2 regions of the Sphingomonas sp. BL-S-30 genome follow, and region 1 is predicted to be linked to the other one. Evidence: riboswitches for the same ligand, from Rfam matches in the RefSeq annotation. Region 1 holds a riboswitch; the other holds the start of a gene.
The links. Region 1 has a riboswitch for cobalamin ahead of ACZ1I5_RS13865 (TonB-dependent receptor plug domain-containing protein). Riboswitches for the same ligand answer to the same signal wherever they lie in the genome.
Positions count from the first base shown of each region.

Region 1 (7,843 bases):
GAGCGCCACTTCCAGCCGCGCCAGTGCGTCGTCGGTCGTCGGGAGGCCGATGCGCAGCCATTGCGGCTGGTCGGCGAAAGGGCGGGTAAGGATAGCGTGGCAGGCGAGCTGCTCGAACAGCTGCATGCCGTCCGCAGCGTTGATGAGGCGGAACAGCGGACAGGCGCCGATAGTCTCGTACCCGGCCCTGGCGAGCACCGCGTCGAGCGCGGCGGCATCCTGTTTCAGCTGGGTGCGGGTCTCGGCAATCCACGCCGCGTCGCGATAGGCGGCGGTGCCGATCGTGATTGCCGCGGCGGATACCGGCCAGGCGCCCAGCGAGCTGCGGACTTTCGCGATGAGCCCGGCAGGCCCGAGCACGAAACCGAGCCGCACCCCGGCAAGGCCGAAGAACTTGCCGAAGGAACGGAAGATGACGAGCCGGCGTGCGTCGGTGATCGCACCGGCGATGCTGAGCGCCGGATCGACATCGGCAAAGGCTTCGTCGAGCAGCAACCATGCGGCGTCCGCGCGGTGGTCGGACAGTTCGACCAGGCGGTCGGGCGCGAGCACGCGGCCATCAGGGTTGTTGGGATTGGCCAGGATGAGCGTCCCGTCATGGGCATCTAGATCATCGAGCGCGATCGGCGTGCCGGCGATCATCTCACCATGCGTGCGGTAGGTCGGTCCGAGAGAGCGGGCCGGGCCGCCGATCAGGCTACCGGCGAAGCGAAGGCCAACCTCGGTGCCCGGCACCGCGCAGACATGGCGCGGATCGAGGCCGAAGCTGGCCGCCGCGGCGGCTTCGAGCTCGGCGAGCGCATGGGCCTCGGGGAGGCGCTGCCAGTCGATCGCAGGCGCATTCACGACAGGCCAGGGATGCGGGTTGATGCCCGTAGAAAGGTCGAGCCAGTCGCTCCCGCCGAAATGCCGCCGCGCCGCTTCGAGTCCGCCGCCATGCCAGGTCCAGCTCGCACTCATATGAGCCTGGCCAGAATCAGCGCGGCGAGCAGCAGGCCGCTTTCGGTGATCTCGATCCCCGCACCATGGCCGTCGCCCGAAATTCCGCCGAGCCTGGCGCGGAGCCAGGCGCCCCAACCGAACAGGAAGAGCGGAGTCGTCAGCAGGCTCGGGGAGACCCAGGCCGCGACCAGCAGGAGCAGGCCCCAGATCGCGAAGTCGATCGGCCGCGCCACATTGCGGAAGCGCGAGGCGAGGCCGGAATGAAGATCGGGCAGCCAGCGTGACCAGAGCAGCGGGCCGATCCGCGCTGCGAACGGCACCAGCGCAATTGCCGGCCAGGCGCCGAGATCGACCAGCCCGTGCAACAGCACCAGCTTGGCGAGGAGCTGGACGCCGATCGCCACGGCACCAAAGCTGCCGAGATGCGGATCGGCGAGCACGGCGAGGACGCGCTCGCGGTCCTTGTGCGCCGCTCCGCAGGCATCGGTGACGTCGCCGAGGCCGTCGAGATGCAGCGCGCCGGTAACGAAGACCCACAGCGCGAGCCCGAGCAGCGCACCCGTCCAGGGATCGACGCGTGCGCCGGCCCAGGCACCGCCGGCGACGATGACGCCGACGAGGAGGCCGACCGTCGGGAACCAGCGCATCGACGCAGCGAACTCTTCGCTGCTGACCGAGAGGCGCGGCGTTGGCAGACGCGTCAGGAACTGGATCGCGATGATCAGCCCCTTCACGGGTAGACCCCCACTATCTGTGCGCTCGGCTGTTCGCCCGGCCACACCCGGAGCGAGACGAGCACGTTATACGGAAGGTCGAACGCCCAGAGCTGGCGCTGTTCGAAGCCGCACAACAGGTGCAGCGCCGCGCGGATCGCGCCGCCATGCGTCACCACGAGGGTGGTGGCCGGCTCCAGCGCGCCAAGGGCTCTCCCGACCCGCGCGACCAGGGCTGACCAGCGCTCGCCGCCGGGCGGGGGGTTGGCGTCGGGGTCTTCCCAGAACCGGCCGAGCGCGGCGGCATCGACGTCGCTCGCCGCCTTGCCGTCCCAGTCGCCGAAATCAAGCTCGCGCCAGCGCGGATCGATCGTGGCTGCAACCCCGCTTGCGCGTGCGATCGCATTGGCGGCACAGTGCGCGCGCTGAAGGTCGGAGGTTACCAGGCGTTCCAGGCCCAGGTCACTCGCCTGATCGACGCACGCGGCAATGCCCTCGGGTGACGATGCTTCGTCCGTGCGTCCCATCAGCCTGCCCGGCTGGGCCGGGGCGCCATGGCGCAGCAGATGGAGCGCGAAGGGATTCACAGCGAGGCGGAGACCTGGGCTTCGGCGAAGGTCGCCATCTGGTCGTGCGCGGCGAGCGCGGCACGGATCACGCCGACGGCGACCGCTGCGCCGCTTCCTTCGCCGAGCCGCATGCCGAGCGACAAGATCGGGTCGAGCCCGAGCGTCGCCAGCAACCGTGCATGGCCGGGCTCGGCCGAGCAATGGCCGGCAATGCAATGCGCGGTGATCGCAGGGTTGTCGGCTGCAAGCGGCGCGATCGCGGAACTGCTGATGAAGCCGTCGAGCACCACCGGGATGCTGAGCTGGCGGGCGCGCAGCACGGCACCAGCAATCGCGACGATCTCGCGCCCGCCGACCCGGCGCAGCGTCTCGAACGCATCGCCTGGCGCGTCGGCGTGAAAGGCGAGGGCAGTTTCGACAACGCGGATCTTGCGGGCGATGCCTTCGGCATCGACGCCCGTACCCGGGCCGACCCAGTCGGCGACGGCACCGCCGAAGCTGCGCGCGCTGAGCGCCGCGGCGGCGGTCGAGTTGCCGATACCCATCTCACCGACCGTGAGCAGATCGAGATCTTCGGCGACATTCACGGCGCCGACATTCAGCGCCGCGAGGCATTCTGTCTCGGTCATTGCCGGCGCGACCGTGAAATCCGCAGTCGGCGTGTCGAGGTCGAGCCCGGTCACCTGGAGTTCGAGCCCCGAGGCCTGGGAGAGCGCGTTGATCGCAGCGCCACCGGTCTGGAAATTCGCGACCATCTGTGCGGTGACGCTTGGGGGAAAAGCGCTGACCCCGTGCACCGTCACCCCGTGATTGCCGGCGAAGATTGCGGCGCGCGCTCGATCGATCCGCGGGCGGGAATTGCCGTGCCAGCCCGCGACAAAGACCGCGAGCTCTTCGAGCCGGCCGAGCGAACCCGCGGGCTTGGTCAGCTCGGCCTGTCGGGCACGAGCCGCTGCGATAGCATTCTCGTCGGGCGAGGAGAGGGCGGCGAGCGCGGCGCGGAAGGCGGCAGGAGAGGGAAATGGGGTCATTCGGCAACGAATCCCGGAGGCGGGGTGCGGGTGATGAAATGGCCCTTCACGCCCTGTGGCCAATTCTTGAACGGCACACGGCCATGCTCGCTCGCGGCATATTCGACGGCATAGTCGAGGATCGCGCGCGCCGCGTCCTCGTCAGGCGTGAAGCGGCCGAGCACATAGCCGACCTTGCTGGGTGCGCGCAGATGGACGGTACAGAAGTCCTGGCATGCGAACAGGCACGGCATCTCCTGCACCGCGACACCGGCATAACGAGGATCGCCTTCCTTCACCGCGCGCAGCGCCGCGACCAGCTTCTGGCCGCCGCGCACGCCCTCGGCATCCTCGCGCGCTTCGGTCGAATGCCTGCAGGTGTTGCAGGCGACGACCGCCGGCCCGTCCTCGACACGGGTCAGCATCGCTCGCGCTCCTGCTTCACGGTCATGCGACAGCCGCCCCGCGCCGCGGTGCGGGCACGCCGAGCGCAACCAGCACCCGATAGAGCAGGTAGAGACCGACCAGGATCGCGCCGTTGCGCAGCAGCTGGTTGAGCAGGATGCCCGGATTGAACGTGGTGGCGACGCCGCCGAGGAAGAAGGACCAGACCAGCACGGCCGCCTTGAAGGCGAGGAACGCTGCGGCATAGGCGACCGCCAGCCGGACCAGGACCGGCGCGCGTTCGACCGCCCGCAGTGCCGCATAAGCGCCCAGCGCCGACGCGACGGCGGCGGTAGCGAGCGCGGCACCCCAGGCAAGCGTCCTGGGATCATGCGGATAGTGGAGCATCGTGAAGCCAACGACCTGGCTGGCGAGCCAGGCGAGCAGCATCAGGGCGACGCCGTCGCGCTGGCGCATGTGCACCGCGGCGAGCGCCGCGAGCGCGGGAAAGGGCGTTGCGCAGGCGAGCGCCAGCGTGGTCGCGGTGCTCGCTGCGGTCAGCAGCACGATCCAGAGCGTCGAGGCGTTGCGGGCCGAAATCGCATTGGTCATCAGAACCTCCCCCGAATGCCGGCATAGATGCTGCGGCCGAGCGTGCCGTAGCGATAGGTAGTCATATATTGCTCGTCGAACACATTCTCGGCGCGCGCGAACAGCTTGAACCGCGGCGTGACCTCGAATTCGGCGCGCAGATCGACCAGCGTGTAGGGATCGAGCACCTGTGCGTTCGAGGCATTGTCGTAGCTCTTGCCCGACCAGCGGACTGCGGCGCCGGTCGTGAGGCCGAACGGGAAGCGATAGCTGACCGAGCCGTTGGCGGTATCGCGCGGCCGGCGCGGCAACCATTTGCCGAAAGTGGCGGTGCCCGGCGAGCGGTCCTCGGCCACGGTCCAACTGTAATTGCCGTCGATCGTGAAGGCGCCGAAACTGGCTGCCGCCTGCGCCTCAATCCCGTGTGCCTCGGCGCGCGAGACATTCTGGTAATAGCCCGAGCGGCGGGTCGTCGAGCCGGGCTGGAAGCACAAAGGCAGGGTCGAGGTGGCGGTGCAGCTGTTGAAGATAATCTGGTCGCTGGTCTTGCGCTCGAAATAGGTCCCGCTCAGGCTGACATGGCGGCCGAACAGATGCTGCTCGACACTCGCCTCCCAGCCATGGGCCTGTTCCGGGTTGAGCGTTCTGTTCCCGAACTCGGAGAAGAGTTGATAGAGCGTCGGCGCCTTGAAGCCTTCGCCATAGCTCGCGCGCAGTGTCGTGCCGGTCTCGAGGTTAAGCACGCCGCCGGCCTGGAACAGCGTCTTGCTGCCGAAGCGGCTGTGATCATCGTTGCGCACACCGCCAGTCAGCGTCACGCCCTTGAACGGCTGCGCGCTCAATTGTGCATAGAAGCTGGTGATCTCGGCCTTGCCGATTGCCGGCGCCGGCACGGGCGTGGCCAGCGATGCGGGCGGCGACACGCTGCGGAAACGCGAGCGCTCATTCTCGGCACCGGCGAGCAGGGTCCAGCCCTTGGCGATCGCGAAGGTGCCCTGATATTCGAGGCGCTCGTTGCGGCCGGCGGCATCGAAGGTCTGCGGTCGCGCCCGACTCGGATTGTAGTTTTCGCGATCGGTGTTGGTGTAGCCATAGCCGAAGCGGTTGCGGAACCGGCCACCGAGCAGGTCGATATTGGCGCCGGCATAACCGACGAATTCCTTGTTGAGCGAATACTCGGGCGTATCGCCGGTCGTCGCGTCGATGTCGGTGCGGCCGCTCGAATAATAGGAACGCAGGTCGAGGCTGATGTTGCTTGCCACGGCGACCTCTACGCGTGCCGACGCGTTTTGATTGGCATAACCGTCCGCTTCCTTGCCACCAAACGCCGGAGCGATGGCCGAGATGCCACCCGTGGTGAAGGTCTGGCCGCCGAACCGCCAGGTAACGGGTCCGGTCTTGCCGCCGATCGCGGCACGCGCGCTGACCGTCTCGCGCGAACCCGTCTCGATATCGAAGCTTCCCTCCAGCGCCTTTTCCGGCATCGCGGTCACGACATTGACCACGCCGCCGATCGCCTGGCTGCCCCACAGGATCGACTGCGGGCCGCGCAGCACTTCGATCCGCGAGGCGTCGCCGACCAGCAGATTGGCGAAATTATAGCCGCCGCCAGTCGAGGACGGGTCGTTGAGCTTGACGCCGTCGATCACCACCACGGTCTGGTCGGTCTCGGCGCCGCGGATGCGCACCGAGGTCGAGGTGCCATAGCCGCCGTTGCGCGAGATGCTCACCCCAGGCGTGCGCAGCAGCAACTCGCTGACGCCGATGTCCTGGCTGCGGTCGATCGCGGTCGTGTCGAGCACGGTCACCGAAGCGGCGACCTGATCCGCCGGGGTCGGGACGCGCATGGCGGTGACGACGATCTCGCCGGCGTCCGCATCGGCGGCCGCGTCGGGCGCCGGCGCTTGCTGGGCATAGGCGGTGGAGGCCGCGCCGAGCGCAGCGATGGAGACGGTAACGCGGAAAACGAATTTCAACATGCAAACCCTTATTCGACAGTGCCGCGGGTCGCGCGACCGATGCCGAGCCGTTCCAGGCAAGCGACATCGGCCGCGCGCGCGCGGTCGTTATCGTCGTCGCTCGGGTTTACCCCCGTCCGCCCGGAACACCCTGTCCGCACGAAGGACGACCGCGACGGGCAGGTCTCCTGGCTCGCGGGTCTATGCCGGTCCGGCCGCCTTCTCGGGATCGCTCCCAATGGCATATGGCCGGTGGCTCGCCGCTTACAGTTGCAGGGGCAGCCGGGTTCTTCCCGTTCCCATTTTAATCCCCGTCTCCAGGGAACCTGTCGCAAGGTGGGCCATACGCATTGCGCACGGCCAAGGCAATCGCTGCGGTGCAGCGTCGCGGTCAGGCCGCTTTCATCCAGACGACCAGCGCGAAGCGCGCGGGGCCCGCGGGAAGGGTACGATGCGGGGTGAAGCGGTCGAGCAGCAACACGGTACCGGCCGGGCATTCGGGCTGGAGCCGGGGCAGGCCGGCGATCGCCTCGTCGGGGATCTCGAAGCCCTTGTCGGTCAGGCGGGCAAGCGGTTCCGGGCGGCGGCCGGGAATGAGTTCGAGTCCGCCATTGTCGGGTCCGGCGTCGCTCAGCGGAATCCACGCCGTGGTCCAGACATTGCCACAGGAGGTGCCGTCGTCGCGCGCCACATCGGAATGCCAGGCATGGCGATGCTCGGGAAAGCTCGCAATGCTCGCCCGCACGCGAACGACCGAGCCGGAGAGGGAGCGTTCGCTGATCCGCTCGGCCTGGGCGAGCAGGCGCGGATCATTGGCGATTGCCTGAAGCCGGGGCCCGCGATGCGCGTCGGTGCAGATCGCGATACGCAGGAGATTGGCCTGGCTCTGGTCGGTCGCGAAGATCCGGTCGAGCCGCTCGTCGAGCGGAGCATCGGGACAGCTCTGCTCGAAAGGCAAATAGAGCGCGCGCGAGACGCGGTCGATATGCTCCGCGATGTCCGCCTGGGCAGCTTCGACCAGCGCGGGATCGAACAGCGGTACCGTCGCGTATCCCTGCTCGCGGTAGAAGGCCGCGTCGCTCATGGCCTGCTCCGCCCCAGCGTCGTAATTGACGGCCAGTCGCCACCCAGCTCGACGCGCGCGTCGATACCATAGACTTGTCGGAGATTAGCCGGGGTGAGCACCTCGGCGGGCGTGCCATCCCCGACCAGCGTGCCGCCATCGATCAGCACCAACCGGTCGCAATAGCGCGCCGCCATGGTGAGATCGTGCAGCACCGCAATCACCAGGGCGCCGGCACGGGCCTCGCCCTGGAGCAACTCCATCACATCGATCTGATGGCCGGGATCGAGGCTCGCGAGCGGTTCGTCCGCGATCAACGCAGGCGCCTGCACCGCGAGCGCGCGGGCGAGCAGGACGCGGGCGCGCTCGCCGCCGGAAAGTTCGGTGGCGACCCGCTCGCGCAGATACAGCACGTCCGCCCGTTCCATCGCGCGATCGATCGCGGCGGCGTCATGCGCCCCGATCCGCGACATGGGGCCGAGATGCGGCAGGCGACCGAGCCCGACCAGCCGCTCGACGGACAGCGGCCAGTGCAGGGTCTGGCCTTGCGGCAGATAGGCGAGCTGTCGGGCGAGCTCGACGCGCGTCATCGATGCGGCGTCCGTGCCTTGGA
Region 1 is NZ_CM145481.1:2,990,598-2,998,440, reverse strand. Features, by position in the region: gene ACZ1I5_RS13895 (aminotransferase class I/II-fold pyridoxal phosphate-dependent enzyme) at 1-960, opposite strand, end outside; gene ACZ1I5_RS13890 (adenosylcobinamide-GDP ribazoletransferase) at 957-1,676, opposite strand; gene ACZ1I5_RS13885 (histidine phosphatase family protein) at 1,673-2,242, opposite strand; gene cobT (nicotinate-nucleotide--dimethylbenzimidazole phosphoribosyltransferase) at 2,239-3,255, opposite strand; gene ACZ1I5_RS13875 (DUF1636 domain-containing protein) at 3,252-3,659, opposite strand; gene ACZ1I5_RS13870 (hypothetical protein) at 3,682-4,230, opposite strand; gene ACZ1I5_RS13865 (TonB-dependent receptor plug domain-containing protein) at 4,230-6,188, opposite strand; cobalamin riboswitch at 6,329-6,512, opposite strand; gene ACZ1I5_RS13860 (phytanoyl-CoA dioxygenase family protein) at 6,559-7,251, opposite strand; gene ACZ1I5_RS13855 (ABC transporter ATP-binding protein) at 7,248-7,843, opposite strand, start outside.

Region 2 (7,843 bases), 2.0 Mb from region 1:
GGCTTCTTCAAGCGTGAGCGCGGCGCCACCGAAAAGGAGACGCTGACCAGCCGCCTGATCGATCGCCCGATCCGTCCGCTGTTCCCGGAAGGCTTTTACAACGAGATCAACGTCATCGCCCAGGTGCTGAGCTATGACGGCGAGAACGAGCCGGACATCCTCGCGATGGTCGCCGCCTCGGCCGCCCTCACCATCTCCGGCGTGCCCTTCATGGGCCCGATCGGCGCGGCCCGCGTCGGTTATGTCGATGGCGAGTATATCCTGAACCCGACCCTCGAGCAGACCAAGGAAGGCGATCTCGACCTGGTCGTCGCCGCCACCGGCGGCGCCGTGATGATGGTCGAATCCGAAGCCAAGGAGCTGTCGGAAGACGTGATGCTCGGTGCGGTGCAGTTCGCCCACAAGGCGTGCCGCGAAGCCGTCAACGCGATCATCGATCTCGCCGAGCAGGCCGCCAAGGAGCCTTGGGAGATGGCCGAGCAGGCCGACCTGACGGCCGCCAAGGACAAGCTGAAGAAGCTGATCGGCAAGGACATCGCCGCCGCCTACAAGGTGACCGACAAGTCCAAGCGTTCGGACCTGCTGAACGAGGCCCGCGCCAAGGGCAAGGCGGCGTTCGCCGACGCGGCCCCGCAGGACCAGATGGCCGCCGGCAAGCTGATGAAGAAGCTGGAAGCCGAGATCGTCCGCGGCGCCATCCTCAAGGACGGCCAGCGCATCGACGGCCGCACCACCACCCAGATCCGTCCGATCGAGGCGATGGTGCACTTCCTCCCGCGCACGCACGGCTCGGCCCTGTTCACGCGCGGCGAGACTCAGTCGATCTGCACCACCACGCTCGGCACGCGCGACGCCGAGCAGATGATCGACGGCCTGACCGGCCTGTCCTACGAGCATTTCATGCTGCACTATAACTTCCCGCCCTATTCGGTCGGTGAAGTCGGCCGCTTCGGCGCGCCGGGCCGCCGCGAAGTCGGCCATGGCAAGCTCGCCTGGCGCGCGCTGCATCCGGTGCTGCCGTCGAAGGAAGAATTCCCGTACACGATCCGCGTCCTCTCCGACATCACCGAGTCGAACGGCTCGTCGTCGATGGCGACGGTGTGCGGCGGTTCGCTGTCGATGATGGACGCAGGCGTGCCGCTGAAGCGCCCTGTCTCGGGCATCGCGATGGGCCTGATCCTGGAAGGCAAGGACTTCGCGGTCCTGTCCGACATCCTGGGCGACGAGGATCACCTCGGCGACATGGATTTCAAGGTGGCTGGCACGTCCGAGGGCATCACCACGATGCAGATGGACATCAAGATCGCCGGCATCACCGAAGAGATCATGCGCGTCGCGCTGAACCAGGCCAAGGAAGGCCGCGCGCATATCCTGGGCGAAATGGCCAAGGCGCTCGACCATACCCGTGAGGAACTGTCGGCGCACGCACCGCGCATCGAGACGATCACGATCGACAAGTCGAAGATCCGTGACGTCATCGGCACCGGCGGCAAGGTGATCCGCGAGATCGTCGCCACCACCGGCGCGAAGGTCGACATCGACGATGAGGGCGTGATCAAGGTCAGCTCGTCGGATTCGGCGCAGATCGACGCCGCGATCGCCTGGATCAAGGGCATCGTCGAGGAAGCCGAGGTCGGCAAGATCTATGACGGCAAGGTCGTCAACCTGGTCGATTTCGGTGCGTTCGTGAACTTCATGGGCGGCAAGGACGGTCTCGTCCACGTCTCGGAAATCAAGAACGAGCGCGTCGAGAAGGTTGCCGACGTTCTCAGCGAAGGCCAGGCCGTGAAGGTCAAGGTTCTCGAGATCGATCCGCGCGGCAAGGTCCGCCTGTCGATGCGCGTCGTCGATCAGGAGACCGGTGCCGAGCTGGAAGACACCCGTCCCGCCCGCGAGCCCCGCGAAGGCGGTGATCGCGGCGATCGTGGCCCCCGCGGCCCGCGCCGTGATGGCGACGGCGGTCGTGGCCCGCGTGGCGATGGCGGCGGTCGTGGCGATCGTGGCCCGCGCCGCGATGGTGACGGCGGCCGTGGTCCCCGTCGCGATGGCGGCGGTGCCCGGGACGAGGGCCGCGGCCCGCGCCGCGAGCGCAGCGAAGGCGGCAATGATGACGGCCCCGCGCCGGAGTTCGCACCCGCCTTTCTGACCGGCGACCGCGACTAAGCGATCCCGGTTCCGCAAGGACAAATGAAGAGGGGCCCGGGAAACCGGGCCTTTTTTTCTTTGATGAAGGATGGCGCCAGCCCACCCACAACCGTCACCCCGGACTCGTTCCGGGGTCCATCGTTCCGCAAGCGCACCCTATTCGACGCAATGCTGCGCCCGGCCGCAGAACGGATGCCGGAACAAGTCGGCATGACGGTGTGGCTTAAACCATCACCATCGCCCGCACCGGCCTCGGCCGCCGGTCCTGCCCCACGGCCACGAACGCGAACGCCGCCTCGGTCACCTTGTTCGCCTCTTCCGAATGCCGGTCGCGAGCCCAGGCTTCGACCCGGACCCGCATCGACGTCCGCCCGACCTTGATCAGCCGGGCGAACACCGACACCTCGTCGCCGACGAAGACCGGGCGGTGGAAGGCCATGCCCTCCACCGCGATCGTCACTGCCCGGCCGCCCGCGTGACGCGAGGCGACCGAGGAAGCGGCGAGGTCCATCTGGCTCATCAGCCAGCCGCCGAAGATATCGCCATAGACATTGGCGTCGGCCGGCACCGCCGTCACGCGCACGGCGGGCTGCTCGTCCGGCATCGTTTCGAGCGGGGTCTCAGGCCGCGTCATAGGCACCCCGCACGCGCATGCGCTGCGCCGCCGCGACCATCGCGATCAGCGCCGGGCGAACTTCCTCCCATTTGCGCGTCTTGAGCCCGCAATCGGGGTTCACCCATAGCTGCTCGGCCGGCAGGCGCTTGCCCGCGAGCGTCAGCAGCCCCGTCATCTCCGCTTCGGCGGGGATGCGCGGTGCATGGATGTCGTACACCCCCGGCCCGATCTCGTTGGGATAGGCATAATCGGCAAAGGCATCGAGCAGCTCCATCTGCGACCGGGCGGTCTCGATCGAGATGACGTCGGCGTCCATCGCGCCGATCGAGGGCAGGATGTCGTTGAACTCCGAATAGCACATATGGGTGTGGATCTGGGTGTCGTCGCGCACGCCCGACGCGGTCAGGCGGAAGCATTCGACCGCCCAGTCGAGATAGGCCTGCCAGTCGGCGCGGCGCAGCGGCAGCCCTTCGCGCAGGGCCGCCTCGTCGATCTGGATCACCGCCGCGCCAGCCGCCTCCAGGTCGATCACCTCGTCGCGGATCGCCAGCGCGATCTCGCGGCAGCTCTGCGAGCGTGGCTGGTCGTCGCGCACGAACGACCAGTTGAGGATCGTGACCGGCCCGGTCAGCATGCCCTTCATCGGCTTGCTCGTCAGCGACTGGGCATAACGCCACCACTCGACCGTCATCGGCTTCGGCCGCGCGACATCGCCGTACAAGATCGGCGGCCGCACGCAGCGCGAGCCATAGCTCTGCACCCAGGCGCTGCGGGTGAAGGCGAAGCCGGATAGCTGCTCGCCGAAATACTGCACCATATCGTTGCGCTCGAACTCGCCATGCACCAGCACGTCGAGGCCGATCTTTTCCTGCCACTCGACCGTCGTGGCGGTCTCGACGCGCAGGAACTGCTCATAGGCCAGGTCGTCGATCTCGCCCTTGATGTGCGCGGCACGCGCCTTGCGCACTTCCGGCGTCTGCGGGAAGGACCCGATCGTCGTGGTCGGGAAGCTCGGCAGGCCCAGCCGCCCCTGTTGCGCCACGCGGCGATCCGCGAAGGGCGACGTCCGCCTGGTCATGTCGAGATCGACCGCCGCCAGCCGCGCCGCGACGGCGGGATTGTGGATCAGCGGCGACGTCTTGCGCGACTCGACCGCCGCCCGGGCCAGCGCCAGCGGCGCGGCAACCGTCTCGGCGCCCTGGTTCAGCGCCTGTGCCAGCACTGACAATTCGCCGATCTTCTGCACGGCAAAGGCAAGCCACTGCTTCACCTCAGAGTCGAGCGCGGTCTCGATCGTGAGATCGACCGGCACGTGCAGCAGCGAGCAGGACGGCGCGAGCACCAGGTTGCGCTCGGCCGCGACGGGCGCAATCCGCGCGATCAGCGCATCGAGATCGGCCCGCCAGACGTTCCGCCCGTCGATCACGCCGAGCGACAGCAGCAGGTCGGGCCGGGCACGCTGCCACACCGGCTCGAGCTGCTCCGGCGCACGGACCAGATCGATATGCAGCCCGTGCACCGGCAGGTCGGTCGCCAGTTCCAGATTGTCGCCGAGCGCGCCGAAATAGGTCGCGAGCATCACCTTCGGCCCGTTCACTGACAGGCGCCTGTACGCTTGCTTCAGCGCCGCGCGCTGATCGTCGTCGAGGTCGAGCACCAGGCAGGGTTCGTCGATCTGGACCCAGTCGGCACCCGCCTGTGCAAGCTGCGCCAGCACTTCCTCATAGACCGGCAGCACTGCCTCGAGCAGCGACAGCGGGGCGACGTCCTTGCCCTTGGCCAGCGTCAGCCAGGTCACCGGCCCGAGCAGCACCGGCCGCGTATGGTATCCGAGTGCCTTGGCCTCGAGAAATTCGTCGACTGCCTTGCTCGTCGACAGCGCGAATTGCTGTCCTGCGCTCAGTTCCGGCACCATGTAATGATAGTTGGTGTCGAACCATTTGGTCATTTCCTGCGCGGTGCTGTCCAGCCCATGCGCGCAGCCTTCATGCCTCTTCGCGCTCTGCGTCCCACGCGCCATGGCGAAATAAGTGTCGAGGCCGACCTTGCCGCCGTTCCAGCCATAGCGCGCCGGCACCGCGCCGAGCATCGCGGAGGTATCGAGCACATGGTCGTAGAGCGAGAAGTCGCCGCTGGGGATGATGTCGGCGCCCAACGCCCTTTGCCGCGCCCAGGCAGCGGCGCGCAAGCCCTGTGCCGCGAGCGACAGAGCGTCGGCATCCGATTTGCCCGACCAGAAGCTTTCGAGCGCGAACTTCAGCTCGCGGCGCGGGCCGATACGGGGGAAACCGAGGGTTGCGACTGAGATGGTCATCGTCTTGGCCTTGCGTTGGGCAAGGTGAAGGCCGGACGCACGGCAACGGGCACACGCCCTAATGACAAGCCGGGGCGCGGTGTTGCACGCGGCCTGACCGGGCACCCCGCCGGAGGACGTTATCTGACGAGGCAGGTCTCCTGGCTCGCGGGTCAATGCGACGATCCGGCCTTCCCGGTCCCTTGTCCGGACCAGTGACGCAAAATGGACCGCCGCTCACCGCTCACAGTTGCGGGGGCAGCGCCGGAATAAGCCCAAGGGCCGCACCGGCTTCCCGTCTTAGCTCCGACCGGGCAACCGGGCGAAGAACCTCGACCATCACAGGATAGAGGTTACGACGGGCGCGTCAAGCATCATATAAAGAATTCTTTATATGATGCTTTCAATACCGAACGGCACATGGACGCGACCATGACGAGCCTCCATAAGCCCCGCAACGTCAGCCGGAGCCAGAACCCATGTCCTTCTCCCTTTACGATGCCGTCGTACCGTCCAACCTCCAGATCCTGGGCGCGGTCGATGCGCTGGTCGACAAGGCGGCGGCATTCTGCGCCGAACAGGGCAGGACGGAAGCGGAGCTGATCGACACCCGCCTCGCACCGGACATGCTGCCCTTCGGCTATCAGGTGAAATCCTGCGCCGCCCATTCGGTCGGCGGAATCGAGGGGGTCCGGGCCGGCAGCTTCTCGCCCGACCGATCGGCCTGGCCGACCGACTTTGCCGGCCTGCACGGCATCCTGCAGACGGCGGTCACCAGCCTGAAAGCGCTCGATCGCGACGCGTTCGACGCCCTGGCGGACTGCGATACGCAGTTCGCCTTCGGGGAAACCATCATGCCCTTCACGGGCGCGAACTTCCTGCTCTCCTTCTCGCAGCCGAACTTCTATTTCCACGCGACAACGGCCTATGCGATCCTGCGCGCGCAAGGCGTGAAGCTGGGCAAACGCGATTTCATGGGAACGCCGCGTATCAAGCGGTAGGGCGTGACGAAGGTCTGGCCCGACCTCGTCGTTATCGGCGTCTCGCGCTTTATGCGTCGAGGTGGCGCAGATCACCGCCGCGCGTCTCGCGCCCGAACCAGGCGACCAGGCCAAGCGCGACCACCGCCGGCGCCATGATGATGACCGCCGCCAGTCCCATGGACGGGATCAGCGCGGCGATGCTCAGTCCTTGCGCAAACAGCCCGCCGGCCTTGGTGCAGGCGGCGACCCATCCGGTCGCCCGGCCGCGCACACGTAACGGGAAGCTTTCGGCGGTATAGGGCAGCAGGATGGCGAGGATGCCGTTCGAGCCGACGATCAGCAGCGCGACCGGCAGCACCGGGCTGCCCGTTCCCGCCAGCTCCAGCCTGAGCACGCCGAGCAAGCCGGCAAGCGTCACGCCGATCATGGTGACGAGCAACCATTTGGTGCTCCAGCGGCTGTACATGAGCGCCGCCAGAAACACGGTCGGAAAAGCAATCAGCGAGCTTTCCGCCAGCAGCCGGCTCGACACCGCGACTGAATAGCCCTTGGCGACGAGATCGGCCGGCAGCCACAGCAACAGGCCGAAATTGATCAGGCCCCAGGTCAGTGCGGCCACGGTCAGCGCGGTGAGCTTGCCGATCATCCGCCTGCCCGTCAGCGGCCCGTGGTTGACCCCGGTCGTCGTTGGCGGGGGCCCGCGCCGCACAGTTGCCCCGAAGCGCCGCATCACTGCTTCCGCTTCCACCTTGCGCCCCCGGGCGAGGAGGAACTTGGCCGATTCAGGGATGAGCGCGCCCAGCAGAATGAGGCTGAGCCCGGTCGGCAGGTTTGCCAGCCACAATATGCGCCAGCCGAAGATCGGCTGCAGCACCGCCGAGAGCCCGCTCGCCGCGAAATAGCCGCCGACCGCGCCGAGCCCGCCGACCAGCACCAGGCTCCAGCCGCGATGCCGGTTGGGCATCATCTCCGCGAGCAACGCGTATGTCACCGGCAACATGCCGCCCGCCGCCGCGCCCATCATGAAACACATGCCGATATTCCAGGCGAGCGACGGCATCGCGCCGCAGATCGAGGTGCCGACGAACATCACCGCCGAGAGCAGGATCGAGGCCTTGCGCCCATAGATATCGGCGATCACGCCCCACACGACCGACCCGACCACGGTGCCCATCAGCGCGAAGAACGGCACCAGCGACACGGTCGATCGCGGCACATGATATTCGCCGATCATGCCGGGCACGGTGAAGCCGAGCGAGGCCGGCTTCATCACATCGATGATCAGCGCGACGACCAGCACGATCATCAGCCGCCAATGCGCCCAGCCGAGCGCGGCATCCTCGGGCGCGGCGATGGTGATGTCCTCGGCCGCCGCGCGCTGTGCCGCGAGATTGCGCGGCAGCAGGCCATAGGCCGCGACGATCACGCCCCCGACGATCAGGAACATGCCGAAGATCATGCCCGAATCCATCGGCATGCCGGCGAGGTGATAGCCCATGTCCTTCGCCATCAGGAACATCGGGATGTGGAGCACTACCCCCGCCGTGACGGCCGCGCAGCCGAGAATGAACGCCCACAAGGCCTGGCGATCGGACAGACTGTTCATACGTGTTGCCATGCGACATCCCCACTTCGCCGCTTGTCGTCGCGGCGCCCCGGGCAATCGATACCGCTATCATCGCGGGCTGGCCATGCCCGACACGACGGGCGTCAGCCCTCGTCGCGCACGCGCTCGTGATGACGGATTACTTCGTCGATGATGAAGCGCAGGAATTTCTCGGAGAAATCGGGATCGAGATCGGCCTG
Region 2 is NZ_CM145481.1:5,028,438-5,036,280, reverse strand. Features, by position in the region: gene pnp (polyribonucleotide nucleotidyltransferase) at 1-2,163, shown strand, start outside; gene ACZ1I5_RS23635 (acyl-CoA thioesterase) at 2,369-2,779, opposite strand; gene metE (5-methyltetrahydropteroyltriglutamate--homocysteine S-methyltransferase) at 2,766-5,075, opposite strand; cobalamin riboswitch at 5,189-5,404, opposite strand; gene ACZ1I5_RS23625 (DUF1993 domain-containing protein) at 5,534-6,055, shown strand; gene ACZ1I5_RS23620 (MFS transporter) at 6,105-7,655, opposite strand; gene ACZ1I5_RS23615 (chorismate mutase) at 7,748-7,843, opposite strand, start outside.
Region 2: it holds a riboswitch for cobalamin, as region 1 does, so the genes downstream of both, metE (5-methyltetrahydropteroyltriglutamate--homocysteine S-methyltransferase) here and ACZ1I5_RS13865 (TonB-dependent receptor plug domain-containing protein) in region 1, are expected to answer to the same signal.